Regions from separate parts of the Streptomyces sp. NPDC058000 genome, predicted to be linked through region 3. Evidence: riboswitches for the same ligand, from Rfam matches in the RefSeq annotation. Region 3 holds a riboswitch; each other region holds the start of a gene.
What was found. A riboswitch is a leader RNA that binds a small molecule or an ion and turns the genes downstream of it on or off. The one in region 3 is predicted to bind cyclic di-AMP.
Positions count from the first base shown of each region.

Region 1: linked by a shared signal. The riboswitch ahead of ACFVT2_RS32160 (NlpC/P60 family protein) and the one ahead of ACFVT2_RS30960 (transglycosylase family protein) in region 3 are both predicted to bind cyclic di-AMP.
Region 2: linked by a shared signal. The riboswitch ahead of ACFVT2_RS29270 (peptidoglycan DD-metalloendopeptidase family protein) and the one ahead of ACFVT2_RS30960 (transglycosylase family protein) in region 3 are both predicted to bind cyclic di-AMP.
Region 4: linked by a shared signal. The riboswitch ahead of ACFVT2_RS26440 (M23 family metallopeptidase) and the one ahead of ACFVT2_RS30960 (transglycosylase family protein) in region 3 are both predicted to bind cyclic di-AMP.

Region 1 is NZ_JBHVQS010000047.1:10,305-17,691, forward strand. It holds gene ACFVT2_RS32140 (LuxR C-terminal-related transcriptional regulator) at 1-145, shown strand, start outside; gene ACFVT2_RS32145 (alpha/beta hydrolase) at 361-1,485, shown strand; gene ACFVT2_RS32150 (C40 family peptidase) at 1,804-2,601, opposite strand; gene ACFVT2_RS32155 (hypothetical protein) at 2,859-3,212, shown strand; gene ACFVT2_RS32160 (NlpC/P60 family protein) at 3,400-4,533, opposite strand; cyclic di-AMP (ydaO/yuaA leader) riboswitch at 4,541-4,727, opposite strand; gene pcrA (DNA helicase PcrA) at 4,962-7,387, shown strand, end outside.
Region 2 is NZ_JBHVQS010000038.1:61,402-68,788, forward strand. It holds gene ACFVT2_RS29265 (DUF2332 domain-containing protein) at 1-1,096, opposite strand, end outside; cyclic di-AMP (ydaO/yuaA leader) riboswitch at 1,523-1,679, shown strand; gene ACFVT2_RS29270 (peptidoglycan DD-metalloendopeptidase family protein) at 1,910-3,217, shown strand; gene ACFVT2_RS29275 (aldo/keto reductase) at 3,320-4,285, shown strand; gene ACFVT2_RS29280 (hypothetical protein) at 4,373-4,675, opposite strand; gene ACFVT2_RS29285 (PrsW family intramembrane metalloprotease) at 4,947-6,302, opposite strand; gene trmB (tRNA (guanosine(46)-N7)-methyltransferase TrmB) at 6,400-7,263, opposite strand.
Region 3 is NZ_JBHVQS010000043.1:52,549-59,935, reverse strand. It holds gene ACFVT2_RS30975 (LysR family transcriptional regulator) at 1-694, shown strand, start outside; gene ACFVT2_RS30970 (cytochrome P450) at 787-2,142, shown strand; gene ACFVT2_RS30965 (transglycosylase family protein) at 2,375-3,448, shown strand; cyclic di-AMP (ydaO/yuaA leader) riboswitch at 3,698-3,873, shown strand; gene ACFVT2_RS30960 (transglycosylase family protein) at 3,881-4,561, shown strand; gene eno (phosphopyruvate hydratase) at 4,909-6,189, shown strand; gene ACFVT2_RS30950 (septum formation initiator family protein) at 6,444-6,959, shown strand; gene ACFVT2_RS30945 (DUF501 domain-containing protein) at 7,081-7,387, shown strand, end outside.
Region 4 is NZ_JBHVQS010000031.1:52,291-59,677, forward strand. It holds gene ACFVT2_RS26435 (M16 family metallopeptidase) at 1-732, shown strand, start outside; cyclic di-AMP (ydaO/yuaA leader) riboswitch at 1,041-1,197, shown strand; gene ACFVT2_RS26440 (M23 family metallopeptidase) at 1,210-1,989, shown strand; gene ACFVT2_RS26445 (GntR family transcriptional regulator) at 2,274-2,960, shown strand; gene ACFVT2_RS26450 (HPr family phosphocarrier protein) at 3,417-3,698, opposite strand; gene ACFVT2_RS26455 (GNAT family N-acetyltransferase) at 3,900-6,854, shown strand; gene ACFVT2_RS26460 (DUF5998 family protein) at 6,893-7,387, shown strand, end outside.

The DNA.
Region 1 (7,387 bases), on a different contig from region 3:
CGGGTACGCCTACAAGGAGATCGCCAAGCAGTTGTTCATCTCCGTCAAGACGGTTGAGTCACATGTCTCGGCCGTTCTCCGCAAGCTCCAGCTCTCCAACCGCCATGAACTCACGCGGTGGGCGGCCGCGCGGCGGCTGGTCTGACCTGCGGTTTTGTCGAGAAGGGGGCGACCGGGGGCGGATGATCGGGATCCGTCCCCGATGCGGCGGGCACGGACGGGGCGCGTAAAGAAGGGCCCAAGGCGGGCAACCAGGATCGCGCGGATCGCCATCTAAGGGCCCGGAGAGGCTCGCTGCCCGAAGGCGGGGCCGGAACCACGCCCACGCCCTACGCGCATACGTCCTGGAAACGAGATCCGATGAGCCTGACGGGTACGCCCTTCTTCCTCTTCTCGATCCTGCTGTTGATCGTCGCCCTCGTGCTGCCGTTCACCCTGTGGGGTCGAGTGGCCGGACCACCTCCGCTGCGGGGGCTGGCACGGCTGCTGATGTTGTTGTTCGCGCAGGTCACCGCTATCACGGTGGTCTTCGTCATGGTCAACAACGCCAATAACCTCTACGACAGTTGGGGCGACCTGCTCGGCACCGGCAACCACATCGACCAGGCGCGGAACCTCGGCGCGGACGGCCTGGGCGGCAAGAACCTCAAGGACGAGCCCAAGGTGCTCCAGCAGTTCCGGCCGGCCGATGACCCGGTGATGGGCCCCGGCGTCCAGATGACCGATCTCAAGGGCCGGATCTCGGGCGTCAACGGCGAGGTGTACGTCTGGCTGCCGCCGCAGTACAACGACCCCGCCTATAAGCAGAAGAAGTTCCCGGTGGTCGAGCTGCTGCCCGGCTACCCCGGGTCCGCCAAGTCCTGGTTCGGATCGCTCAAGGCCAACGAGCAGCTCGGGTCGCTGATGCAGAGCGGGGCGGTCAAGCCGTTCATCCTGGTGGCGCCGCGGACCAACGTCCTGCCCAACGCCGACAGCGGGTGCGTCAACCTCCCCGGCAAGGTCAACGCCGACAGCTGGCTGACCGTCGACGTCCGTCAGATGGTGATCGACAACTTCCGGGCCGGCGACAAGCCGGACTCCTGGGGCCTGGCCGGCTACTCGGCGGGCGCCCACTGCGCCACCAAGCTGGCGCTGGCCCACCCGGACCGGTACCGCGCCGCGGTCGGCATGTCCGGCTACAACGACCCGGCCATAGAACGTGATTCGCTCGCCGGCAAGGACCCCAAGCTGCGCGTCGAGACCAACCCGCTGCACATCCTGAAGGCCGCCAACGCGGCCGGGAAGCCGCCCCGCCTCGCGCTGTACATCTCGGGCGCGAACGGCGACGGCTACCAGGCAGGGGTCGGCCTCAAGGAGATCGCCAAGAACCCGACGTCGGTGACCGTCCAGCAGATCTCGTCCGGTGCGGGCGGACACACGGTGCCGGTCTGGAAGCGCCAAGTGCCGGAGATCTTCCGGTGGTTCGGGCTGTTCCTGCGGGGGTAGGCGGCCGGGAAGCCGGCGGAGTTCATCGTTCCGGTGAATCTCCGCCGGAGTTTCCGGAAGTGGGCACAGAGCCGTGCCGGGGAGCGTTGTGCGAGTGACGGAGGTCACGTACGGCGAAACCGGGGGTGGCGGGATGTGGGTCGACAGCGGTGGGGGACTGGGGCGGCGCTTCGACGTCGAAGGGGCGCAGCTCGCCCCGGACCGGCCGGAGAGGGGCGGGCGGCCGACGCTCACCCGCCCGTTGGCCGTCACACGGCCGCCTGGTGGTCGCCGCCCGGCGCGCTTGTTGGGCAGGCGACGGGGGCTTGACGACAGTCCCTAGCCCGGGCGGGTCGCGCCCGCGAAGGGCATCCGGTCGATCGGGGCGATCTGGACGGGTGTGCCCGGATGCTGGGCGTGGATCATCTCGCCGCCGCCGATGTAGAGGCCCACGTGGCTGATGCCGGAGTAGAAGAACACCAGGTCCCCGGGGATGAGTTGGGGCCAGTCGACGCGGGCGCCTGAGGTGATCTGGGTGTAGGTGGTCCGGGGCAGCGCGACTCCGCCGGCGTGCCAGGCGGCCAGGGTCAGTCCGGAGCAGTCGTATGCGGCCGGGCCGGTCGCGCCCCAGGCGTAGGGCTTGCCCAGGGCGCTGTGGGCGAAGGCCACCGCCAGGGCGGCACGGCCGTCCGGTGCCGGGGCGGGAGGGGCAAGTACGGTGCGCGGGGCGGTCGTGGGCTTCAGCGCGCGTTCTACGGCGGCCGTGGGCTTCAGTGCCCGTTCCGGGGTGGTTGTGGGCTTCGGTGCGCGGTCCGTGGTGGTGGCGGGGGGCGGCGGGTGTTGCGCGGTGGCCGTGGCCTCCCGTGCGCGTTCCGCGGTGGCCGGGGGCTTCGGTGTGGGTTCCGGGGCGGCCGTGGGGTGGTTGCCGAGGCGGCGGACGCTGCCGAGGCGGCGGGCCCAGCCCGCCACCGCGGTCGCCTGGTGGCTGCCCGTGCGCTCCAGCACCGTGGCGCCGTCCAGGTAGCGCTGCGGGTCCGCGACGAGGAGCAGCCCGGTGCGGGTGCCGCGGGCGGTGCGGGTGTCGGCCGGCGGGGGTGCGAGCGGCGGCCGCTCTCCGGCCGTGTGGTGCGACGCCATGGCGGCCGTCACTTCCTTCCCTGCGGGGCGAATGCGACCGGCGGGGTGTGGGCCCGGTCGTCTGCAGGAGGAAGCTAAGCCCGGGGTCACGGTGTGGACCCCCCTTGCCCGGCATTGTCCGATTCCGAGCGACTGCCGCGCGGCGATGACCGGCCGGCGGCCGGGGGAGGGGCGGGAGCGGCGGGCCCTGACCGAAGCGGGCATCACGGGCGCCCTGCCGGAAAGAGCGTGCTATGGGGCGGATACGATCCAGCACTATGGACGTAGTAATCAATGTCTTCGTCGCGCTGCACATCATCGGCATCGCCTCTCTCCTGGGCGGCTTCCTGACCCAGATGAAGGCGATGAGCGCGGGTACCGCCCGCTTCGTGCCGGCCATGTTGCACGGTGCGCTGACGATGCTGGTCACCGGCATCGTGATGGTCGGCCTGAACCAGATGCAGGGCCACTCGCTCAACAACATCAAGATCGGCATCAAGATGGCCGTCCTGGTGGTGATCCTGGCGCTGGTCTACGTCAAGCGCGACGAGGAGAAGCTCGCCAAGCCGCTCTTCGGCGCGGTCGGTGGGCTCACCATGCTCAACATCTTCATCGCGGTGCTCTGGACCTGAGCACCCCGGCGGCTCGGCCCCCGGCCCCCGCCCGGCGGCCCCGGCGCCGCACCGCCGTACCAACGGCTCACCGCGCGGTCATCCCGCTCCGTACTCCGGAGGCGGAGGATGACCGCGCGGTGGCGTGTGGGGGGTGGCTGTGGGGGGTGGGTTCCGCGCGGGCGCGGGGTGCGCGCCCGCATGCCGGCTACCCGAGCCGGACGCTGCCGTAGATCGGCATGTAGTAGATCGACTCCACCCGGACGCTGGCGCCCGGGTGCGGGGCGTGGATCATCTGGCCGCCGCCGATGTACATCCCGACGTGGCTGATGTCGTTGAAGAAGAACACCAGATCGCCGGGTTGGAGATCGCTGGTGCCGACCCGGCTGCCGACCTTGACCTGGTCCCAGGTCGTGCGCGGCAGGTCGACCCCGGCCGCCTTCCACGCGGCCTGTGTCAGCCCCGAGCAGTCATAGGAGCTGGGCCCGGTCGCGCCCCAGACGTACGGCTTGCCTATTTGGGCGCGGGCGAAGGCGAGCGCCTTCTGGGCCTTGGTGGAGGACGAGCCGCTGTCGGACGTGCCGCCCCCGGAGCCCTGGCCGGAGCCGCTGCTGCTGCCGCCGCTGGGCTGCTGCTGCCGCTCCTTGCGGGCCTGTTCGGCGGCCTTGCGCTCGGCCTCGGCCTCCTTCTGGCGCTCCAGTTCGGCCAGCCGCGCCTTCTCCTGGGCGGTCAGCCGGGACAGCAGCTGGCGTGCCTCGGCCAGCTTGGTCTGAACGCTTCTCTTGTTCTCCTTCAGGGACGTCTGCGACTGCTGGAGGCTCTCCAGGCTGCTGGTGGCCTCGGCCCGCTGGCGGGAGGCGGCCGCGGCCTGCTCCTGGTAGTCGGTGATCGCCTGCTTCTGCTGCCCGGTCAACTGCTCCATCAGATGGTTGCGGTCGACGAACTGCTGCGGGTCCTTGGCGAGCATCAGCTGGGCGGTCGGGCTGATCCCGCCGCTCTGGTACTGCGCCGAGGCGAACGCGCCCAGCCGGCGCCGGGACTCGTTCATCTTGTCCGCGCGTCGGGCCGCCTCGTCGAGCAGGCGGTTCACGGTGCGCTGCTGGCCGTCCGCCTTCTCCTTGGCGGCGTTGTACTTCTGGGTGGCGACCTCGGCCTGCTGGTAGAGGCCGTCGACCTTCGCCTTGACCTCTTCGACGGTCGGCTGGGGTGCCTTCGGGGCCGCGTTCGCGGTCTGCGAGAGCAGGGTGACCGAGGCGAGGGCGGCGGTGGTGAGCCCGGTTGCCGTACGACGGCCGCCGGGCGTGGCGAGTATGGGGGTGCGCGGCTTGCGATGGGACGCCAAGGCCGGCGACTCCTTCCGTGGACCGCCTACCGGGTTAGCTGTCGGGTTCGGGCGGTCTGCTGACGGAAGGCTTGCCCTACGACTGGTGCGTCCGCCTGGCGACGGTCGCACCGGTCGATTCACCCCGGTGGTGCTGGTGGGTCCCCGGCTCCGGGTGCCTTTGAGGGCAGGACCGGACTCGGCGGGGGCGGCCCGTGCGAACGCTGTCGTCCGCGGGGACGGCGGGCTGCCCGAGCGAGACCGTAGCCAACTCGTGTGGCTTCTGTGAAGGCTGGTGTTCGATATGCCCGAAACCTTTTTGTGACCTGAATGTGAGCGGCCCCGGGTTTGCCCCAGGTCGCACAAGGAATTGCCCGATCCGGAGCGGTACCGGCCAATCCGGGACTCCGGGACCGGTTGTCAGTGCGGCGGCCTAGACTCGGTGGGCGATGAGCAGCCTCTTTGACGACAGCTTCCTGGCGGACCTCGGCCCCCCGGACGAGGAGCCCCCGCCGCCGCCCGAGGACGAGCCCGGTCCGGCCCCGGAGGAGGTCCCCGCCGACCTCTTCGGCGGGCAGTTCGACGCGCCCGCCCCCAGGGAGCCGTACTACCGCGACGGTGCCGCCCGCCCGCCCATCGACCCGGCGGCGCTCCTGGAGGGGCTCAACGACCAGCAGAAGGCCGCCGTGGCGCACAGCGGCAGCCCGCTGCTGATCGTCGCCGGCGCCGGCTCCGGCAAGACCCGGGTGCTCACCCACCGCATCGCCCACCTGCTCGCCGAGCGCCACGTCCACCCCGGCCAGATCCTCGCGATCACCTTCACCAACAAGGCCGCGGGCGAGATGAAGGAGCGCGTCGAGGACCTGGTCGGCCCGCGGGCCAACGCGATGTGGGTCTCCACCTTCCACAGCGCCTGTGTGCGGATCCTGCGCCGCGAGTCCAAGCGGCTCGGCTTCACCTCCTCCTTCTCGATCTACGACGCGGCCGACTCCAAGCGCCTGATGGCCCTGGTCTGCCGCGATCTCGATCTGGACCCCAAGCGCTTCCCGCCCAAGTCCTTCAGCGCGAAGGTCTCCAACCTCAAGAACGAGCTCATCGACGAGGAGAGCTTCGCGGGCACGGCGGCCGACGGTTTTGAGAAGACCCTGGCCCAGGCGTATGCGATGTACCAGTCGCGGCTGCGCGAGGCCAACGCCCTGGACTTCGACGACATCATCATGACGACGGTCCACCTGCTCCAGGCGTTCCCGGACGTCGCCGAGCACTACCGCCGCCGCTTCCGCCACGTCCTCGTCGACGAGTACCAGGACACCAACCACGCCCAGTACACCCTCGTCCGCGAACTGGTCGGCCCGGGCACGCCCGAGACGCCCGCCGCCGAGCTGTGCGTGGTCGGTGACGCCGACCAGTCGATCTACGCCTTCCGCGGCGCCACGATCCGCAACATCCTCCAGTTCGAGGAGGACTACCCGGACGCCACCACGATCCTGCTGGAGCAGAACTACCGCTCCTCGCAGACGATCCTCTCCGCCGCCAACGCCGTCATCGAGCGCAACGAGAACCGCCGCCCCAAGAACCTCTGGACGGACGCCGGCGCCGGCCCGAAGATCACCGGCTATGTGGCCGACACCGAGCACGACGAGGCCCAGTTCGTCGCCGACGAGATCGACCGGCTCACCGACGCCCGCGACGCCAAGGCCGGCGACGTCGCGGTCTTCTACCGCACCAACGCCCAGTCCCGGGTCTTCGAGGAGATCTTCATCCGGGTCGGACTGCCCTACAAGGTCGTCGGCGGCGTGCGCTTCTACGAGCGCAAGGAGGTCCGCGACATCCTCGCCTACCTCCGGGTGCTGGCCAACCCCGAGGACGCCGTCCCGCTGCGCCGGATCCTCAACGTCCCCAAGCGCGGTATCGGCGACCGCGCCGAGGCGATGATCGAGGCCCTGGCGCTGCGCGAGAAGATCACTTTCCCGCAGGCGCTGCGCCGGGTCGACGAGGCATACGGCATGGCCGCCCGCTCCGCCAACGCCGTCAAGCGGTTCAACACCCTGATGGAGGAGCTGCGCACGATCGTGGAGTCCGGGGCCGGCCCCGCCACGGTCCTGGAAGCGGTGCTGGAGCGCACCGGCTACCTCGCCGAACTCCAGGCGTCCACCGACCCCCAGGACGAGACCCGGATCGAGAACCTCCAGGAACTCGCCTCGGTGGCCCTGGAGTTCGAGCAGGAGCGCGGCGAGGGCGCAGCGCCGGCGGCCGACGCCGAGGCGACCGACGTCGATGCGGCCGCCGCCCCGAGCCCCGGCACGCTCGCCGAGTTCCTGGAGCAGGTCGCCCTGGTCGCCGACTCCGACCAGATCCCGGACGAGGACGAGGAGGGCGCCGGCGTCATCACCCTGATGACCCTGCACACCGCCAAGGGCCTGGAGTTCCCGGTGGTCTTCCTGACCGGCATGGAGGACGGCGTCTTCCCGCACATGCGGGCGCTCGGCCAGACCAAGGAGCTGGAGGAGGAGCGTCGGCTCGCCTACGTCGGCATCACCCGCGCCCGTGAGCGGCTCTACGTCACCCGCTCGACGATGCGCAGCGCCTGGGGCCAGCCCTCGTACAACCCGGCCTCGCGCTTCCTGGAAGAGATCCCCGACGAGTACGTGCAGTGGAAGCGCACGGGTCCCGCGACGCCGTCCGCGTCCATGGGCGGGCTGTCGTCGGGCGGTTCCTCGGGCGGGGGAGGCTTCGGCGGCGGCATCGGGGCGTCACTGTCGTCGGCCCGGTCCAAGGGGCCGAGCGGCTTCGCGACCCGCCGCGCCGCGGACCGCCCGGTGGTCTCGCTGGCCGTCGGCGACCGCGTCACCCACGACAGCTTCGGGCTCGGCAC
Region 2 (7,387 bases), on a different contig from region 3:
CCGCCGGCCCGAGGGAACGGTGCTCCGGCGCGGTGATCCACGGCAGCACGCTGTGGTGCTCCTGGGAGATCCAGTGCCCCCCGCCGTCCCGCTCGGCCAGCAGCGACCGGACGAGCCGGGCGAACTCCTCGCGCCGGGCCGGCGGAAGGTAGGTCAGCACCGCGCTGTGGAAGATGACGAGCGTCGCCTCGGGCGGCGCCTGGGCGGCCAGCGCCGGCAGCTCGTCGATCAGGTCACCGCGCACCAGAGTGGGGCGGGGCGACGTCCGCACCGCTTCGACGGCCGCCGAGAGCCGCGCCGTACGGGCCTCGTCACCGGGCCATACGAGGGCGCGCAGCCAGCGGAGGTCGTCCGGTTCCCCGACCGGGTCGAGCGGGTCCAGGTCGATGCCGCCGCGCCATACGATCTCGGGCAGCTCACCGGGCAGCACCGTGGTGCCGTCGTCGCCTCCGGGTGCGGCCCCGCTGGTGCGGCAGGTGAAGGTGACCGGGGTGTCCGGGGCACCGCCCTCGACGGGCGCGCCATGGCTCCCGTAGTCGCCGTGGCTCCCGTGGCTCCCGTGGCTCCCGTGGTCCCCGTGGTCCCCGTGGGGTCCCTCCTGGACGTACCGGTAGCGGTACCGGTCCGGGTGCAGGCACAGCCCCGCCGACGCCCCGACCTCCAGGAGGGCCAGCGGCTGCGGCAGACGGGCCAGCAACGGCAGCAATGTGGCGCAGCGGGCCGGTTCATTGGTCTGGGTGGAGCGTCGCATGATCACCGCGCGGACCTCGTCCCAGTGCCGGACCGTCCACTCGCGCCAACGCCCGTACGCCGCCTCACCGCGCGGGCCCAGCTCCGCGTGCGGACCGTCGAGGTAGCGCACCGCGGCGAGCAGCAGGTTCGGCTGCTGCTTGTTGCCGGCCGGCAGCGAACCCGCCAGCAGTTCGCAGAACTCGTCGTCCTGGCCGATCCGGGCGGACAGTTCCTCGTGCGCGTCGGACTGTCCCCGCGCCTGTTGCCAGGAGAACTGCCGGTACCGATCCGCCACTTCCCGTGGGTTGTTGACGGTGTTCCCGGCGGTCCCGGCGTTTCCGGTGTTCGCGACGTTGACGACCATGAGGCGACGTTATCCTCCTCACGTTCCGTAACTGCGGGGCGTCCCTCCGCATAACGACTCACGCACAATCATCACGAGATCGTTTGGCGGGGCGGTACCAACTCGCCCTGTTTGCGGCCGGGCTGGGGGTAAAAGTCCATGCCAGAGCTTCCTCGGGGGGCTTGCGGAACCCCCGTGGATTCGTGGGAACGCTTGGATTTCCCGCACCGTCTCTATTACTGTCCGATAACGGAGCGCGGTCGTCCCAGCCGTCGCCAGTGGCGGCACCGTGCGCCGACGCCGAATCCCGTACGCGCTGTTCCCGCACGTCCAGAACGACCTTTAAAGCCACCCGCCCGAGCCGGCTGTTCGCACGGCGCGACCGGTGTCCCCGATCCGTGTCCTCGACCCGAGTCGAGTCGCCCGGATCGACCGGTTCCGAGGGGCCTGTCGGATCCGCCTGGAATTGCTGGGAATTGAGTCGAGGGAACCGGGGAACCACCCTCTTGGGGTGAATCGGGCGCCTCTCGCCAGGGGGCGCTCGTAGGAGACCTTCCTGCTCCGAACCCGTCAGCTAACCCGGTAGGCGAGAAGGAAGGAAAGGAGTGCGCCCCCGTGGCGTCCAATAGGCCCGCCCCTCATGCTCCGTCCGCGTACGGCCTTGGTGGCCCCGCCGACTTCGGCGGCTCGGTCGGCTTCGGCGGCCCCGCCGGGCCCGGTGGTCCCACCGGCCTCGCTGTTCCCACCGCTGCCGGTGATCCCACCGCTGCCAGTCATCCCGCTGGTGTCGGTGCTCCCGTTGGCTCGGCCCATGTCCAGCCGCCCTACGGGGAGTTGACCGATCGGCGTCCGCACCAGGGCGCGTTCTCCCACGACCTGCTGGTCCCGGAACCGCTGCCCCAGGGGGCGCCGTCCCCGGGCGTACCGGTGCAGGGTGCGCCGGTGGCGGGCTCGCTGCCCGGTGGCGAGCCGGCGCTCGGCCTCGAAAGCGAGGGCGCCGACGGCGAGGGCGCCGATGAGGAGGGGTTCCCGGTCGACGAGTCGGGTGTCGGCGACGGAGCGGCCCGTCTGGTCCGCGGCAAGCACCGGGTGGCCAAGCAGCGCGGCGGTGGTCTGGCGCGCGGCGGCACGGTGCTGGGCGTCGGCGTGATCGCGGCGGTCGGCGCGAGCGGGGTGGCCGCGGCCGAGGGCCGACCGCCGGTGCCGATATCGATGCCCGACCCCGGTGGGCTGGTCGATGACGCCGCCGGCGCGCACCAGGACGCCGCGCCCCGCCCCGGTGCCAGCCCGTTGGCGGCCGGCGGCGGTGTCGCGCACGCCCCGACGGCCGCCACTTCGGCGGTCGCCGCCCCCTCCAGCCCCTCCGCACCCCTCTCCCAGGCCATCGCTCCTGGTGACGGCGCGCAGGGCGCGGCCGAGGCGCTGCGCAACCGCATCCTCCAGCAGGCCGACGGCCGGCCGGGCGCCGCGGAGCACGCCGCCGTCCTCCAGGCGGCCCACGACACGGGCGCCCAGCAGGGGGCCGCGGAGCGGGCCGCGACGGGCGAGGAGAAGCCGGCGGCAGCGCCGGAAACGACGACGGCGACGCAGCCAACAGTCGAAACGGCAGCCGAGACGGCAGCCGAACCAGCGGCTGAATCGGAAGCCGAAACGGCAGCCGAGCCTCAGGCAGGGGCGGAAGCCGCGCCCCGCACGGCGCCGGAGGCCCGTCCGGCGCCGCAGGCCGACCGGCCCACCGACGCGGCGAAGCCCTTCGCCGCCCCGGTTTCCTCGTACACCCTCGCCGCCGGCTTCGGGCAGACCGGCGACCGCTGGGCCGCGGACCACACCGGCCAGGACTTCACGGCCCCAACCGGCACGCTGGTCACGGCAGTTCACGACGGGACCATCACCCAGGCGGGCTGGGCCGGCGGCTACGGCTACCGCATCGTCCTCACCCTCGACGACGGTACGGAGCTCTGGTTCTGCCACCTGTCCTCGATGGTCAAGACGACGGGCCGGGTCCACACGGGCGACGTCATCGGCCGTGTCGGCGCTACCGGGAACGCCACCGCTCCGCACCTCCACCTGGAGGTCCGCCCGGGCGCCGGCGCCCCGACGGATCCGCTGCCCTGGCTGCACGGCCACGGGGCCACCGTCTGATCGATCCGGCCGGCTGCCCACGCCCCGTGGGCAGCCGCCGGGGAGCGCCGCCGGTCTCGGCCGCGGGGAACAACTCCCCCTGCGCCGACGTTGATACCGAACATGACCGTGACACACGCCCAGAGCTCAGCCCCCACTCCCAAGCCGCTCGGTTCGCTGTCCGTCTCCCCGCTCTGCCTCGGAGGCAACGTCTTCGGCTGGACCGCCGACGAGGCCGAGTCCTTCGCCGTCCTCGACGCCTATGTGGCCGGCGGCGGAAACTTCATCGACACCGCCGACGTCTACTCGGCCTGGGTGCCCGGCAACAAGGGCGGTGAGTCCGAGACCGTCATCGGCAACTGGATGGCGGCCCGCGGCAACCGCGACGAGGTCGTGATCGCCACCAAGGTCGGCGCCCACCCCGACCACAAGGGCCTGTCCGCCGCCACCATCAAGACCGCCGTCGACCTCTCCCTGAGCCGTCTCCGCACGGACTACATCGACCTCTACTACACCCACTACGACGACGAATCGGTCGAGGTGGGCGAGTTCCTGACCGCCCTCGACGAGCTCGTCCGGGCGGGCAAGGTCCGGGAGATCGCCGCGTCCAACATCTCCGCGCAGCGCCTACAGGAGTCGCTGGACTTCTCCGACCGCGAGGGAGTGGCCCGCTACGTCGCCCTCCAGCCGCACTACAACCTGGTCTCCCGCGACACCTACGAGGGCGAACTCGCCGACGTGGCCGCCCGTAACGGCATCGCCGCGGTCCCGTACTACGCCCTCGCCTCCGGCTTCCTGACCGGCAAGTACCGCCCGGGCGGCAGCGTCGACAGCGCCCGCTCCGGGAAGGCCGCCGGGCACCTGGAGACCGACCGCGGCCGCCGCGTCCTCCAGGCCCTCGACACCGTCGCCGCGGCCCACGGCGCCGAGGTGTCCACCGTCGCCCTCGCCTGGCTCGCCGCCCAGCCGACCGTGGCGGCCCCCATCGCCAGTGCCCGCACCCTGGCCCAGCTTCCGGCCCTGCTGGCCGTCACCGAACTCGCCCTCACCGACGTCGAGGTGGCCCTCCTCACGGCGGCATCGGCCTGACCCAGCACGATGTGCGGGGGCCCTACGGTCCCCGCACACCGCAACGGTGTCAGGACACCCCTCGGCGGTCGGTCCGCCGGCCCGGCCTCATCCGCGCCGGTCCGCCACCGCCCACGAGGCCAGCGCGACCCCGCCCGCCACCGCGAACACCGAAGGCCACGCCCCGATCTTCTTGGCCAGCGGGTGCGACCCCGCGAACGCCGCCACATAGGCACCACTCAGCGCGGCAGCCGCCTTCGTACCGGCCTTCTGCTGCCAGCCGCGAGCGGCCACCGCTCCGGCAGCCGCCAGTGCCACCCCACCCAGCGGCCGCTTCTTGGTCCACCGGGCCACGCCGTAACCGCCCACCAGCCCCGCGGCCGCCACCACACTCGTCGGAATCCCAGCCATCGCAGAATCCTCCCTTTCACGGACAACTCCCAGGAGCCTACGCGCGGCCCTCGCGCCGTCCGGGAGCACGGTCCACCGGGGCACGGAAGGCCCGACGGGCCCGGATGCTCCTAGCGGCGATGCCTACGGGCTGATGCCTACAGGCCGGTGCCTACCGGCCGATCCGCCGGGGGACGAGGATCCGGCAGGTACGCGGTCATCCTGCCGAAGGCCGGTGAGGCCGGTGAGGCCGGTGAGGCTGGTGAGGCCGGTGAAGGCCAGGGGAGCCCGATCAGCGCTGGTCACCGTTGCGCGACCGGGCCCCGTGCCGCAGGGCCGAGGCGCGGCGGGGTGCCGTCCCGGCGGGGCCCGGCGCCCCCTCCGGCGGGCTCGGTGTCCCCGTTCCGCACGCCCACGCCTGGAGCAGCGCCGGACCGGCCCACGGCCGGTACTGCCACAGCCGCTCCAGGAGTTCGCGCTCCCGGGCGGTGAAGTCCGGGGACGGGCCCGCCAGGTGGGCGCGGCGGCGGTGGAAGGAGAGGGCGGTGGCCAGGGTGGTGTAGGCGGTGACGGCGCGGGCGGCGGCCGGGCCGTGGGTGCGGCGGGCGATGTCGCGGGCCAGGGCGCGGGTCCTGAGCGAGGAGAGCGCGGTCGGCTCGGGCGCGGCGAGCCAGCCGGCGGCGGCGTACGGGGCGAGGTACACCCGGACGGACAGCAGTTCCTGCCGGCGGGCCCACAGCGCCAGCCAGGTCAGGGCCAGCAGGACCGGCACCATGCACACGCCGTAGATCGTGAGGAAGCCGGCGTCGCCGAGGCTGGAGGCGGCGTTCCACACGCCGTGCAGCAGGATCGCGGCGGCCAGGCCGAGGAGGACGAGCGCGGCGCGGGCACCGCGGCGGCGCGGGTAGCGGGTGGCGGTTATCCCGAGCGCCAGGCCGGTGAGGATCGTGAAGAGCGGATGCGCGAACGGGGAGACCACGATCCGTACGAAGAAGGTGCCGGCGGTGAGGGAGCTCAGACCGGTGTGCCCCATGGACTGGTCCTCGCCGAAGGCGCTGCCCAGATAGAGGATGTTCTCGGTGAAGGCGAAGCCGGTGGCGGTGATGCCGGCGATCACGATGCCGTCCGTGATGCCGTCGAAGTCACGGCGGCGGAAGCGGTAGAGGAGCACGATGGCGGCGGCCTTCATCACCTCCTCGACGATCGGGGCGACGACCGTCGAACCCCAGGCCGCGGCCTCGGTCGGTGACGCGGAGGAGATGTTGTTCGCCAGCCAGTCGGTCGCGAAGCCGTTGGCCAGGACCGCGACCAAGGTGGCGGCGCACGCCCCCCAGGCGAAGGCGAACGCCAGATTCCGCCAGGGCTCGGGCTCGATCCGGTCCAGCCAGCAGAACGCCGCGATCAGCAGCGGCACCGGGAACACGGCCAGCCCGAGGCCGACCAGCAGGCCCTCGGTGCCCGTCTGCCGCCGGACGATGCCGAGAATGAGCACGCCGGAGAGCGCGAGCAGCGCGGCCAGCGCGATGGCCCGGACGGTCTTGCTGCGCCAGGGCGCACCCCGGCGCCGGGGCCCGTCGTGGACCTCGGCGGGTGTGTACGGCGGCGGGCCGGCTGGGTGCTCGGGGAGCGGCGGCGGTGACGGGTACACCCATCGACCCTAGCGAGGGTGGGGCGGTACGGGCAGGTGGGTTGGGTGTGCCGGGGGAGGGGCGGGTCGACCCGGCGCCCCCGGAGGGCCGCGGCCCTCAGCCTCGGCGGCGGAACAGCAGGTCGTGCACGGTGTGCCCCTTGTCCAGACCCTGTCCCTCGAACCTGGTCAGCGGCCGGAAGCCCGGCCGGGGCGCGTACCCGGAGTGCAGGTTCTCCAGCGTCGGCTCGGCGGAGAGGACCTCCAGCATCTGCTCGGCGTACGGCTCCCAGTCGGTCGCGCAGTGCACCAGGGCGCCGGGCGCGAGCCGGGTGGTCGCCAGCGCCACGAACTCCGGCTGGATCAGCCGGCGCTTGTGGTGGCGCTTCTTGGGCCAGGGATCCGGGAAGTACACGCGCAGACCGGCGAGGGACCCGGGGGCGAGCATTTCGCGCAGCAGGATGATCGCGTCGCCGTTGGCCACCCGGATGTTGGACAGGCCGTTCCGCTCCGCGAGACCGAGCAGATGGCCCTGGCCGGGGGTGTGCACATCGCAGCCGAGGATGCCGGTGTCCGGGTCGGCGGCGGCCATCTGCGCGGTGGCCTCGCCCATCCCGAAGCCGATCTCCAGGACGACCGGCAGCCCGCCGAAGAACGCGTCGAGGTCGAGGCGGGAGAGCCCGTCGATGTCCAGGCCCCACGTGGGCCAGAGGCGGCGCAGCGCATCGGCCTGGGAGGAGGTGACGCGGCTGCGGCGGGGTTGGAAGGACCGGATCCGCCGCTCGTGGTGTGAGCCCGCGGGGTCGGCCGCCGGCCCCGTCCCGTCGGGGAACATCGGCTTGCCGCGGCGGGGCACGGCGGCCGACGCGGCGGTGGCGCCGAGGGGGCGCGGGGCGGGCGGGACGGCGGTCACCGAGGCGTCCGCGCCCGTGGCGTCGGCAGCGGCGGTGGCGGTTTCGGGGGTGGCGGGGTTCTCGGACACAGTGCGTCGATTCTACGGATGACGTCGCCGCGGACGGGACCGTCGCCGAGGGCACACCCCGGCCGGCGCCCCCACCGACCACCGGAGCCGCAGGTCAGCGCCGCGACGGCGGGAGGTCCGGCAG
Region 3 (7,387 bases):
GGAAGCGTTCCTTCCGGTCGCCCGGCAGACGTTGCAGGCCGCCGAGCGGGCCCGTGCGGAGGTGGAGGCGGTGACCGGCGAGGTGCGCGGGCGGCTGGCGGTGGGGGCGATCTCCACCGTCGGGGCGGTCGATCTCGCCCGTGAGCTGGGCGCGTTCCGTACGAAGTATCCGAAGGTGCGGATCAGCCTCCAGATGGAGATGAGCGATCCGTTGATCGAGCGGGTGCGGGAGGGCGCGCTGGACGTGGCGTTCGTCGGGCTGGTGCCCGGGGCGCGCACGGTCGGCGTGCGGGAGGAGGTGCTGGCGCGCGGGGAACTGGTCGTGGTGGTGCCGCCGGAGCATCCGCTGGCCGGGCGGAAGTGGACGACGTTGGCGCGGGTGGCGCGGGAGACCTTCGTCGACTACGCCGAGGGCTCGGCGGCGCGGCGCCAGCGCGAGGAGGCGTTCCGGGCGGCGGGGCTGACGACGCAGGTGGCGTTCGAGGTGACGACCGTGGAGTTCCTGGCGGGGCTGGTCCGGGCCGGGCTCGGGATCGGGATGGTGCCGGAGGTGTCCGCCCGCAAACTGGCCGGGCTGCACCTCGTGCGGGTGCGGCCGGCGCCGGAGCGGACCGAGCGGGTGGTGTGGAGCGGACTGGGGCCGTCGCCGGCCGCGGCGGCGTTCCTGGCGGGGCTGGGCGTGGAGACGGGTTGAGGCCCTGAGTGGGGTGAGGTCCCCGAGTGGGGTGAGGTGCCTGCGTGGGGTGGGGCGGGTGCGGCACCGGTTACGGTCGATGTGTGCAGCAGATGTCCGACGCCCACCAGGAGACCCGGCCCGACGCCCGCCAGGAGGGCGACCCGCCGACCGCCTGCCCGGTGGCCGCCGCCGGTCCGGTCCCCGAACTCTTCTCCTGGGAGTTCGCCGCCGACCCCTACCCGGCGTACGCCTGGCTGCGCGAGCACGCGCCGGTGCACCGGACGCGGCTCCCCAGCGGCGTCGAGGCGTGGCTGGTCACCCGTTACCCGGACGCCCGGCAGGCGCTCGCCGACGCCCGACTGTCGAAGAATCCGGTGCACCATTCCGACACCGCGCACGGAAAGGGCAAGACCGGCATTCCGGGCGAGCGCGGCGCCAACCTGATGACGCACCTGCTGAACATCGACCCGCCGGACCACACCCGGCTGCGCCGCCTGGTCTCCAAGGCGTTCACCCCGCGCCGGGTCGCCGCGTTCGCGCCGCGGATACAGGAGCTGACCGACCAGCTGATCGACGCCATGATCGAGAAACAGCACGGTGCGCAGCGGGGGAGCGCCGACCTCATCCACGAGTTCGCGTTCCCGCTGCCGATCTACGCGATCTGCGATCTTCTCGGCGTCCCGCCCGAGGACCAGGACGACTTCCGCGACTGGGCGGGCATGATGATCCGGCACGGCGGCGGGCCGCGCGGCGGGGTCGCCCGGTCCGTGAAGAAGATGCGGGCGTATCTGGCGGAGCTGATCCACCGTAAGCGCGGCGAACTCGGGGACGACCTGATCTCCGGGCTGATCCGGGCCTCCGACCACGGCGAGCACCTCACGGAGAACGAGGCCGCGGCGATGGCCTTCATCCTGCTCTTCGCCGGCTTCGAGACCACCGTCAACCTCATCGGCAACGGCGCCTACGCCCTGCTCCGCCACCCCGCGCAGCGCGAACTGCTCCAGAAGTCGATCGCGGCCGGCGACACCGAACTGCTCGGCACCGCCGTCGAGGAACTGCTCCGCTACGACGGGCCCGTGGAGCTGGCCACCTGGCGGTACGCGACCCGGGAGTTGACGCTGGGCGGGCAGCGGATCGCCGCGGGGGACCCGGTCCTGGTGGTGCTGGCCGCCGCCGACCGCGATCCGGCGCGGTTCGACGAGCCGGACGTGCTCGACCTCACCCGGCGTGACAACCCGCACTTGGGATACGGGCACGGCATCCACTACTGCCTCGGCGCGCCACTGGCCCGACTCGAAGGGCAGACCGCCCTGGCGACCCTGCTGACCCGACTCCCGGACCTCCGACTTGCGGCGGAACCAGACGATTTGCGCTGGCGCGGCGGGCTCATCATGCGCGGACTGCGCACCCTGCCGGTGGAGTTCACGCCCGAACCGCGTCCTGACCAGGGATCACTCCATAACTGACGCCCAGTCAGCTACGTGACCATCGCGTGATCTCCGCTACACCGACTTGTGACTGCCCGTAACCCCGGCTACCTTTCCACCGACGATCGGGGCCGGCCCCGGGCTGCCGCCCGGTACCTCGCCGACACCGGTCCGACAACTCAACCGCCGCGCGAAAGGCAACCGCATGCGTTCCGGGAACGGCCGGCATCGTCGCCCCCGACAAGCACCGGCCATCTTTGTCACGGCAGGAGTGACCGGCGCGGGCCTGGCCCTGCCGCTGTTCACCGCGGGCGGCGCCCAGGCGGCCGACGCGCCGACCTGGGACCGCGTCGCGCAGTGCGAGAGCGGCGGGATGTGGAGCTCCGCCACCGGCAACGGCTTCTACGGCGGCCTCCAGCTCACCCAGGAGATGTGGGACGACTACGGCGGCTCCGCCTACGCCTCCCGCCCCGACCTCGCCAGCCGCGCCCAGCAGATAGCCGTGGGCCAGGCGATCCTCGACGACCGCGGCCCGGACGCCTTCCCCAGCTGCGCGGTGCACGCCGGCCTGACCAAGGGCGGCCGCAAGCCCGCCGTCGACCCGGGCCCCACCAGCCGGCCGACGCCGCGCCCGACCGACCGCCACACCGGCACCGGCGCCCCCTCCGACTCCGACGCGACCGGGGACGCCTCCGGCGCGAAGGGGGACCCGGGCGAGGACGGCCCGGCCACCAAGACCCCCGAGCCGTCCGGCAGCGATTCCGGCCGTGGTTCCGGCGGTGGTTCCGGCGGTGACACCGGTACGGATGCCGGCTCCGGCACTGGCTCCGACTCCGGCACCGGTTCCGACTCCGGCACCGACGCCCCGGACGCGCCCCCGGTGACCCCGCCCCCGGCGACCCCGGGCCCGACGGACTCCCCGTCCGCGTCCCCCGCCCCGTCCGACTCCGGAGCGCCCACCGGGTCCCCGTCCGGGACGCCGTCCACCTCCCCGTCCGACCCGGCTTCCCCGGCTCCGTCCGGCTCCACCGAGCCCGGTGACCCCGCCGCGCCGCCCGCCACCGGCAAGCACCGCGGCGCGCCGGACGGTGGCGCGGACGCCGGGGACGACCGGGACGGCGGCAGCGGCCGGCACGCCTCCCGCGGCGGGGAGGCGCCCCGCACGCCCCCGGCGGACGGCAGCTACCGCGTACGCCCGGGTGACAACCTGTCAGCGATCGCCGACAGTCATGACCTGCCGGGCGGCTGGCCCGCGCTCTACCACCGCAACCAGGGCCTCATCGGCTCCGATGCGGACCTCATCCACCCCGGTCAGCTGCTCGATCTCGGCCGACCCCAGGGGTAGTTACCGCCGGTTCGCCCGGTTTCGTAAAAGTGAGATATGGCTCTCGTTGCGGGGGATGGGTCCAGGCCCGTCCCCCGTTTCCATACTGGGGCCTACCTGCGGAAATGCTGGCCGCGATGATCAAAAACGGTCAACTTGGTTCAGAAGATGGGGTTTGAACACCAACGGGATTACTGCTTACGGTCAGGACCGCTCGCCAAAGCGGGCCCTCCGATCGCACGCCGAGTCCTGCCGGCGGTTGGAGTCGACGACGCGCAAGCGCCGAAGGCAGGAGCGGGGGACCCAAGGTAAGTGCCGGCCCCGCCCGTGAAAACGGGTCGACCGGCTTGGGGTGAAGCCCTGCGTGTCGCATCCGCGGCACGCACGGCCGGGCAGCTCACGCCCGAACCCGACAGCTCACCTCGTAGGCGTCGGTGAGGAAACGAACGCACGATGCTGATCAACAAGGGCAAGCACCGCCGCAGCTCCAAGGCCGTCCGCGTCGCCACCCTGGCCGGTGTCGCCGGCGCCGCCGTCGCCGTCCCGCTGCTGGGCGCCACCTCCGCTTCCGCCGCCTCCGTCGCCACCTGGGACAAGGTCGCCCAGTGCGAGTCCGGCGGCAACTGGTCGATCAACACCGGTAACGGCTACTACGGTGGCCTGCAGTTCTCGAACTCCAGCTGGGCCGCCGCCGGTGGCACCCAGTACGCGGCCCGCGCCGACCTGGCCACCAAGTCCCAGCAGATCGCCGTCGCCGAGAAGCTCCTCGCCCTCCAGGGCCCGGGTGCCTGGACCTGCGCCGGCGCCGGCAACCTGACCGCTGGTGGCCCGGCCGCCAACGTCGACACCTCCGGTGCCACCGTCAAGAAGAGCCAGGGCGCCTCCGAGGCCCGCAAGCAGACCCAGGGCACCACCAAGAAGTCCGCCCCGGTCCGCGAGAAGGTCGAGAAGGCCCAGCCGGCCCCGCAGCACTCGCACCGCTCCGGTGACACCTACACCGTCAAGTCCGGTGACACCCTCGCCAAGATCGCCAAGGCGCACGGCACCAACTGGAAGGCGCTCTACGCCGCCAACAAGTCCGTCGTCGGCGGCAACCCCAACCTCATCTTCCCGGGCCAGAAGCTCAGCATCTGAGCCGTCCCGGTTGCCCCAGAGAGCTGCCCCGCCGCGGCGCGTACCCCCGAGCGCGCCACGGCGGGGCTTCTTTCGTTGTCCGGGTCCGGACGCCGCGCCGCGGCCCGTCCACCTGCCCGGCGCCGCCCGGCTGGCACACGTCCTGACGTGCAGCGTTTCCCGATGCCCCGGGCGGCCGGGCGCGGCGTTCCCCGCATAGCGAACATCGTGCGGAAACCTCCCGTGAACTGGGCTTTTGGGCAGCTTGTTGGGTAATTCCGTCCCACGGAGCGGGCCACAGGCGAGCGGATCCGCCCGGGGCCGTTAGGCTCATGCCGAGACCTCCAGACACCCATGAAGGAGACAACGTGCCGTCCATCGACGTCGTCGTAGCCCGCGAAATTCTCGACTCGCGAGGTAATCCCACGGTCGAGGTCGAGGTCGGCCTCGACGACGGCAGCACCGGCCGTGCCGCTGTTCCGTCCGGCGCCTCGACCGGCGCCTTCGAGGCCGTCGAGCTTCGCGACGGCGACCCGAACCGCTACCTCGGCAAGGGCGTGGAGAAGGCCGTCCTCGCCGTCATCGAGCAGATCGGCCCGGAGCTCGTCGGCTACGACGCGACCGAGCAGCGGCTGATCGACCAGGCGATGTTCGACCTGGACGCCACCGACAACAAGGGCTCGCTGGGCGCCAACGCCATCCTCGGCGTCTCCCTCGCTGTCGCGCACGCCGCCTCCGAGGCCAGCGACCTGCCGCTGTTCCGCTACCTGGGCGGCCCGAACGCGCACGTCCTGCCCGTCCCGATGATGAACATCCTGAACGGCGGCTCGCACGCCGACTCCAACGTGGACATCCAGGAGTTCATGATCGCGCCGATCGGCGCGGAGTCCTTCTCCGAGGCCCTGCGCTGGGGCGCCGAGGTCTACCACACCCTCAAGAAGGTCCTGAAGGCCAAGGGCCTGGCCACCGGCCTCGGCGACGAGGGCGGCTTCGCCCCCAACCTGGGCTCCAACCGCGAGGCCCTCGACCTCATCCTTGAGGCCATCAAGGAGGCCGGCTACGCCCCCGGCCAGGACATCGCGCTCGCGCTGGACGTCGCCGCCTCCGAGTTCTACAAGGACGGCAAGTACCAGTTCGAGGGCAAGGAGCGCTCGGCCGCCGAGATGACCGAGTACTACGAGGAGCTGGTGGCGGCCTACCCGCTGGTCTCCATCGAGGACCCGCTCTTCGAGGACGACTGGGCCGGCTGGAACGTCATCACCCAGAAGCTCGGCGCGAAGGTGCAGCTCGTCGGCGACGACCTCTTCGTCACCAACCCCGAGCGCCTCGCCCGCGGCATCGAGGAGAACTCCGCCAACGCCCTCCTGGTCAAGGTCAACCAGATCGGTTCGCTGACCGAGACCCTGGACGCCGTCGAGCTGGCCCAGCGCAACGGCTTCAAGTGCATGATGTCGCACCGCTCCGGTGAGACCGAGGACGTCACCATCGCCGACCTCGCCGTCGCCACCAACTGCGGCCAGATCAAGACCGGCGCCCCGGCCCGCTCCGAGCGCGTCGCCAAGTACAACCAGCTGCTGCGCATCGAGGAGATCCTCGACGACGCCGCGGTGTACGCCGGTCGTAGCGCCTTCCCGCGCTTCAAGGGCTGACCCCCTCAAAGCCCGGCGTGCAGCGCTTCACGGGCTGACGACCACCCCGCCGTCGGCGACCCGCGCGCCGCACGGCAGCACCACAGCACCGCCCGGCTGCGCTCCCGAGGACTCGACCGAGGACTCGACGGGGGAGCAACGCCGCGATGAAGCGCACCGTCCCCGGCGCCGGTCCCGTACCGTTGCCGGGGACGTACGTCATGATGGTCGCCGTGACGACGTCGGGACGGAAGCTGAAGGGGAGGCGAGGCGACGTGCCCGCGGACCGGTTCTCCACCGCGACCCGGCTCAAGGCGCTCGGCGAACAGGCCGCCGCCCGCGTCTACCGCGCCAAGCGGCGGCCCCGCCGCAACCGCCTCACCGGCCGCGCCGCCCTGCTGGCGCTGGTGATGTGCTCGCTGGTGGTCGCCCTCGCCTACCCGATAAGGCAGTACATCTCCCAGCGCTCGGACATCTCCGACCAGCGCCGCAAGGCCCAGGACGCCGCCGCCGCGCTCGACCGGCTGCGCGACGAGAAGGCCCGCTGGCAGGACCCGGCGTACGTCCAGCAGCAGGCCCGCCGACACCTGCACTACATCATGCCGGGCGAGACCGGGTACATCGTCCAGGACGGCTCCGGTGTCCGCGCGGCACCCAAGGCGGCCAAGGCGGCCCAGCTCCCCTGGTACGACAAGCTCTGGGAATCCGTGGACAGGGCCGACACGGCTCACGCCGCCGGCACGGCTCACGCGGCTGACCCGGCTCACGCCGCCGTCGCGGACAAGCGGTAGCCCGCACCGGCCGGTACCGGCGAGACTGTACGGGCGGGTCCGCACGCGGCCCTACGGGACGCCACCGGCTGCCCGCCGTCCGCCACCCGCCCAGTCCCTCCGCCACCCACCGAAAGCGCACATGGACACCGCCCCGCCCCAGACCGAGCCCACCGAGCCCACCGCCGCGGACATCGCCGCCTTCAAGGACCAGCTCGGCCGCCCGCCGCGCGGCCTGCGCGCCATCGCGCACCGCTGCCCGTGCGGGCAGCCGGACGTCGTGGAGACCGCGCCGCGCCTGGAGGACGGCACCCCCTTCCCCACGCTCTACTACCTCACCTGCCCGCGCGCCGCATCCGCGATCGGCACGCTGGAGGCCAACGGCGTGATGAAGGAGATGACCGAGCGACTGGCGAACGACCCGGAACTGGCCGCCGCCTACCGCGCGG
Region 4 (7,387 bases), on a different contig from region 3:
GCGGCGCTGGCCGACACCCTGGGCGCCTGGACGGGCTCCGTCGTCGAGCCGCCGAAGCCGTCCCCGGTCGTCGCCGACGACACCGGCCGTGTGGTGATCGTCGACCGTCCCGGCGCCGTCCAGACGCAGCTGCTCATCGGCCGGATCGGCGCCGATCGGCACGACCAGGTGTGGCCCGCCCAGGTGCTCGGCACATACTGCCTCGGCGGCACCCTCACGTCCCGTCTGGACCGGGTGCTGCGCGAGGAGAAGGGCTACACCTACGGGGTGCGCTCCTTCGGGCAGGTCCTGCGCTCCTCCGCGCCGTCCTCCCCGGAGGGGGCGACCGGCGCCGCGCTGCTCGCCATCAGCGGGTCGGTGGACACGGCGTCCACCGGGCCGGCCCTCCAGGACCTGTGGACGGTGCTGCGCACCCTCGCGGCAGAGGGGCTGACGGACGCCGAGCGTGACGTGGCGGTGCAGAACCTCGTCGGCGTCGCGCCGCTGAAGTACGAGACCGCCGCCGCCGTCGCCGGGACACTGGCCGACCAGGTGGAGCAGCAGCTCCCGGACGACTACCAGGCGCAGTTGTACGTCCGGCTCGCGGAGACCGGCACGGTCGAGGCGACCGCGGCGGTCGTCAGCGCCTTCCCGGTGGACCGGTTGGTGACGGTCCTGGTGGGTGACGCGGCGCAGATCGCCGAGCCCGTCAAGGCGCTGGGCATCGGCGAGGTGACGGTCGTCAGCGGCTGACCGTCCGCGTGACGTCCGGTCACCCGACGGCTCGTCACTCATTGAGACTTATCGACAAAGCGGCTCCCGTGGCGGTTACTTGCCACGGGGGCCGCTTTGTGCGCCTGCCTGGTCGGCTGCGCGCCGGGAGTGCGTGACTCCGTGGGGTCGTGTCCGGCGGGCGGCTGGTGCTGCCCGCCCGCTTGCGTCGGCTGCCCGATTCGCGTGTGGCGTACCGCACAAAAATCCGGTTCTGTTTGCCGATTGAAAGTTGTCCCGTTTAGCGTCGGTCCGGCTGTTCGTCACAAGTCCGCCACAACAGTGGCACCGGACAGTCATCGCCGAGTCCCCGTACGGCGCGAGCCAGGGGAGCCGGGGACCCACCCGTCCCTTGGGGTGAATCGGACCCCTCTTCGGAGGAGTCCGTAGGAGACCTTCCTGCTCCGAACCCGTCAGCTAACCCGGTAGGCGAGAGGGAAGGAAAGGACCAGCCAGTACATGGCGTTCACCCGTGCCACCGGGAAGCACCGCCGTGCGAGCCGCACCGCTCGTACCACCCGCAACCTCGCCGGCATAGCCACCCTCGCGGCCTCTGGTGTCGTCGCCTCCGTGGCGTCGCCCGCGCTGGCCGCCACGGACGAGTCGGCCCCCCGCGACACCGGTCTCCAGCAGTCCGTCGTGATGGGTGACGAACTCGCCGTGCGGATCGAGGCCCAGGCCGACGCGCAGCAGGCGGCCGCCGAGGCCACCGCGGCCCGGGCGAAGGCCGAGGCCGAGGCCGTTCGGCTGGCCGAGGTGGCGAAGAAGCGGGCCGACGAGGAGCGCGCGGCCAAGGTGCGCGCCGCCCGCGAGGCCGAGCGCAAGCGCCTCAACACCTTCGTCGCACCCGTGACCGGTTCCTACGTCTCCACCGGGTACAAGGCGTCCAGCGGCCTCTGGTCCTCGGGCAGCCACACCGGTATCGACTTCCATGCCGCCTCCGGTACGCCCGTCCACGCCGTGGGCTCGGGCACCGTCGTCGAGGTCGGCTGGGGCGGTGCGTACGGCAACAACATCGTGATCCGGATGAACGACGGTACGTACACCCAATACGGTCACCTTTCGTCTTTCGGGGTGACGGTCGGCCAGACGGTCACCCCGGACCAGCAGATCGCCCTCTCGGGCAACACCGGCAACACCACGGGTCCGCACCTCCACTTCGAGGCCCGGACGGGCCCGGACTACGGCTCGGACATCGACCCGGTCGCCTACCTCCGCGCGCACGGCGTCACCGTCTGACCTGATCGCGACCTCTCCGCCGCAGTACCGTCCCCCGGAGCCCCGGCCCGCCACCCCTGGCGCGCCGGGGCTCTGCTGTCTCCGTAGGGCCACCGGTGTCTCCCTGGGGCTGTCGGTTTCTCCCTAGGCCCTCGGCGTACCGCCCGCACGGTGCCCCCGCCCAGCGGCCGAAAAGCGTCGATGAATTCACGACGTCCCGAGGGAAAGTCCGCCCCGGTCGAATAGAGTCGGGGAAAGTCGCCGAGCGGCGACGTTTTCCGGGGATTACGGCGGAGGCACGGACGATGCGAGGTCACATTTCCGCGCACGCGGTGTGTACAGCGATTCGCGACGATATTGTGTCGGGTGTGCTCACGCCGGGAAGCCGGCTGATCGAGGACATTCTCGCCGCGCGGTACGGAGTCTCCCGGGTCCCGGTGCGGGAAGCACTGCGCACCCTCCAGTCCGAGGGATTCGTGACCACCCGCCACCACGCGGGCGCCTGCGTCGCCGAACTCACCGAACAGGACGCTGCCGACCTGCTCGACGTCCGCGCCCTCCTGGAGCCGCTGGGCGCCGCCCGTGCAGCCGCCCGCCGCAGCTCCGCCCACCTGAAGGTATTGCGCGGCCTGGTGCGACTCGGCCGGGAACGGGCCCGCCACGGCCACCCCGCAGACCTGCGTCAACTGGATGCCTGGTTCCACGAAACGCTCGCCCAGGCGGCCGGCAGCCCCAGCCTCACGGCGCTCCTCACCCAGCTGCGGCGCAAGATCGAGTGGGTGTACGTCGTGGAGCCGCCGGCCCGTCCCGCCGATTCGTGGGACGAACACGGCGCCGTGCTCGACGCGGTGGCCCGTGGTGACGCGGAACGGGCGCGCGCCCTCATGGCGGCGCACATTCAGCGGTCGCTGCCCGTGTACCGGCTGCGGAGTGCCGCTCCCGCTGTGAGGGAGGTGAAACGGCCCGTCAACACGGCACGCGCCCGCACTTAACAATCACCCCGTATACAAAGAGGGAGCGTAGGGGAATTGCTGGCGTGCGGAAGGAATGGCGGGGAAGGCGGGAGGGCGAGGCTGGGCGTTCGCGCTCTATTTCCGGAATCCTGGCGCGATGAATTCATCGGAGAAAGATTCCGGCCGGGGTGATCTCCGGGCTAGGGGGGATTCCTGCAATGGCGAAATAGGGCAGCGGAACAATTTCCGGGCGAGGCATACCAGAGGTCGTGCGTAATGCCCCGGCGTCCTGTTTCCCTGCGCGCTTCCGGACGTCGGTGCGACGCCGGTCGGGGGATTGCTGCCCGTGACGTCACCGGCGCTGGCCCGCGAAGCCACGGCTCCCGCGATGCCTCCGCAACGAAACGGCCCCGCCGCAGTAGCCGGATGTCCCGGTCACCGCGGCAGGGCCGCATCAGGAGAAGCAGTGGACGGGGCGCGCGGCCCCGGCGCTCCTCAGACGGTCTCGGGGAGCTCCTCAAGGCCCTCCGCGACCAGCTTCGCCAGGCGTTCGAGCGCGGCCTCGGCCCCCTCGGCGTCGGAGGCCAGCACGATCTCCTCGCCACCCTGGGCGCCCAGGCCCAGGACCGCGAGCATGGACGCGGCGTTGACGGGGTTGCCGCCGGCCTTGGAGATCGTTATCGGGACACCGGAGGCGGTGGCCGCTCGGACGAAGATCGACGCGGGGCGGGCGTGCAGGCCCTCGGCCCAACCGACATTGACGCGACGCTCAGCCATGGTGTTGCCCTTCAAAGTCGTGACTGTTGTCTAGACCATTCTTGCACGCTGTCAGGAGTGGTCCCGAAGCCCTTCGTCCCGGCTTCCCGTCCGGGCTTCCCGGCCCTCCTCTTAGGCCCTCGGTCCCGCTGCGGCGAGGCCCGGAAAAACGAGCGTACGCACGTCGAGCCCGTTGTCAGTGCCCCGCCGTACGCTGTCCGCATGCAGACGCCGCCGGATCACGCCTACCCGACCCACTGGGAAGCCGACGTGGTGCTGCGCGACGGCGGTACGGCACGCATCCGGCCCATCACGCCCGCCGACGCCGAGCGACTGGTCTCCTTCTACGAGCAGGTCTCGGACGAATCGAAGTACTACCGCTTCTTCGCGCCGTATCCGCGCCTGTCCGACCGTGACGTCCACCGGTTCACCCACCACGACTACGTCGACCGGGTCGGCCTGGCCGCCACGGTGGGCGGCGAGTTCATCGCCACCGTCCGCTACGACCGGATCGACGAGCGAGGACTGCCCGCCAAGCGCCCCGAGGACGACCAGGCCGAGGTCGCCTTCCTCGTCCAGGACGCCCATCAGGGCCGTGGCGTCGCCTCCGCCCTCCTGGAGCACATCGCCGCCGTCGCCCGCGAGCGAGGCATCCGCCGGTTCGCCGCCGAGGTCCTGCCCGCCAACACCAAGATGATCAAGGTGTTCACGGACGCCGGCTACACCCAGAAGCGCACCTTCGAGGACGGCGTCGTCCGCCTGGAGTTCGACCTCGAACCGACCGAGCAGTCCATGGCCGTGATGCGCGGCCGCGAGCAGCGCGCCGAGGCCCGCTCCGTCCAACGCCTGCTCGCCCCCGGCTCGATCGCCGTCATCGGCACCGGCCGCGCCCTCGGCGGCGTCGGCCGTACCGCCCTGCGCAACATCCTCGACGCCGGCTTCACCGGCCGGGTGCACGCCGTCAACCACGCCTTCCCCGAGGACCTGCGGCGTCTGGAGCCCGAGGGCGTCCCCACCGCCCGTTCCTTGCGCGAGATCCCCGAGCCGGTCGACCTGGCGGTGATCGCCGTCCCCCCGGCCGGCGTGCCCGACGTCGTCCGCGACTGCGGCGAACACGGCGTCCAAGGGGTGCTGGTCCTCTCCTCCGGCTACGCCGAGGCCGGCCCCGACGGCCGCGAGCAACAGCGCGCCCTGCTCCGCCAGGCCCGCTCCTACGGCATGCGCCTGATCGGGCCCAACGCCTTCGGGCTGATCAACACCACCCCCGACGTCCGGCTGAACGCCTCCCTCGCCCCCCAGATGCCCGGCGCCGGCCGGATCGGCCTGTTCACCCAGTCCGGAGCGATCGGCATCGCGCTGCTCAGCGGACTGCACGAGCGCGGCCCCGGCGACGGCGGTATCGCCGGCATCTCCACCTTCGTCTCCGCCGGCAACCGCGCCGACGTCTCCGGCAACGACCTCCTCCAGTTCTGGTACGACGACCCGCACACCGACGTCGCGATCCTCTACCTGGAGTCCATCGGCAACCCCCGGAAATTCGCCCGGCTGGCCCGCCGCACCGCCGCCGTGAAACCCGTGGTGGTCGCCAAGGGGGCCCGCCACCACGGCACCGCCCCCCTGGGCCACGCCGTCCCCACCGTCCGGGTCCCCGACAGCACCGTCGCCGCCCTGATGCGCCAGGCCGGCGTGATCCGCGTCGACACCGTCACCGAACTCATCGACGCCGGGCTGGTGCTGGCCTCCCAGCCGCTGCCGGCCGGCCCGCGCGTCGCCATCCTGGGCAACTCCGAATCGCTGGCCCTGCTGGCCTACGACGCCTGCCTCACCGAAGGACTGCGCCCGCAGCGCCCCCACGTGCTGCCCTCCGCGGCGACCCCCGAGGACTTCCGCGCCGCGCTCGCCGACGCACTCGCCGGGCCCGGCTGCGACGCCGTCGTCGTCACCGCCATCCCGTGGGTGGCCGAGGAGGACGCCGCCGTCCCGGGGGAGAGCGAGGGCGCCGCGCTCGCCGACGCCCTGCGCGCCGCGGCCACCGCCGACCCGGGCAAGCCGGTCACCGTCGTCCACCTGGCGATGGACGACCTGGCCGCGACGCTCGCGGCCCCACCGGAGCCCTACGACCCGCACGCGTCCCCCGAACCGGCCGCCCAGCCCCAGAGCCCCGCCCCCGAAGCCCGGGGCAGGCCCATCGCCCCGCCCCGGCCGCCGCACCCCCCGGGCCCGCCCCGGCCCCCGGCCCCCGCGCACACCCCGGACCGGGCACCCGCCCCCGAGACCCCGGCCCACCCCCGTCCCGTCCGCATCCCCGCCTACCCGGCCGCCGAGCGCGCCGTCCGCGCCCTCGCCGAGGCCGTCCGATACGCCGCGTGGCGCCGAGCGGCCACCGAACCAGGCCGGGTGCCCGAATACGACGACATCCAGGAGGCGGCGGCCGGCGCCGACATCGAGCAGCTGCTCGACCGGCTCACCACGGACGTCGCCCCCGGCCGCTCCGTCGCGCTGCCCCCCGCCGACGCCGAGGCCCTGCTGGCCCGCTACGGCATTCACGCCCGCCCCACCCTCCCGGCCCCCGATCCGGACGCCGCCGTCCGCGCCGCCGCCCGCCTCGGCTACCCGGTCGCCCTCAAGACCACCGCCCCCCACCTGCGGCACCGGGCCGACCTCGGCGGCGTCCGCCTCGACATCGCCGGCGAGGCCGAACTCCGCCGCACCTACGCAGAATTGACCGACTTCCTGGGCTCCCCCGAAGAGCTGCGGCCGGTCGTCCAGGCGATGGTGCCGCGCGGCGTCGACACCGTCGTCCGCGCCGCCATCGACCCCGCCGCCGGCGCGGTCCTCTCCTTCGGGCTGGCCGGCGCGCCCTCCCAGCTGCTCGGCGACGTAGCGCACCGTCTGATTCCGGCCACCGATCGCGAGGCCAGCGAGCAGATCCGGTCGATCCGCGGCGCCCCGCTGCTGTTCGGCTGGCGCGGCTCCCAGCCCGTGGACACCGCCGCCTTGGAGGAACTGCTGCTACGGGTCTCCCGGCTCGTCGACGACCACCCGGAGGTGGTCGCCGTCGACCTCGAACCCGTCGTGGTCGCCCCGCACGGCCTGGCCGTCCTGGGCGCCTCCGTCCGGCTCGCCAGACCGCCCGCCACCACCGACCTCGGGCCCCGCCGGCTGCCCGTCTACTGAGGCTCTCGCGCCCCGGTACGCCCCGTAAGATGGACCCCATGGCTAAGACCGGTACGACGACCCAGGGGCTGCGCGCGGCGATCGAGCGCAGTGGCTATTACCCGACGCTCGTGGCCGAGGCGGTGCAGGCTGCGGTCGGCGGAGAGCCGGTGGTGTCGTACCTCGTCCACCAGGAGACGACCTTCGACGCCAACGAGGTCCGCCGCCACGTCACGGTCCTGGTCCTGACCGGCACCCGCTTCATCGTCAGCCACACCGACGAGCAGGCCGCCGACGCCACCTCCCCGTCCCCCTACGCCACCACCTCCACGGAATCCGTCAAGCTCGGCCGGATCTCGTCCGTGGTGCTCAGCCGCGTCGTCGCCAACCCCGAGTCCTACACCCCCGGCCAGCTGCCCCGCGAGGTCGTCCTCACCATCGGCTGGGGCGCGGTGGCCCGCCTCGACCTGGAGCCGGCCAGCTGCGGTGACCCCAACTGCGACGCGGACCACGGCTACACCGGTTCGTCCACCGCCGACGACCTCTCCCTCCGG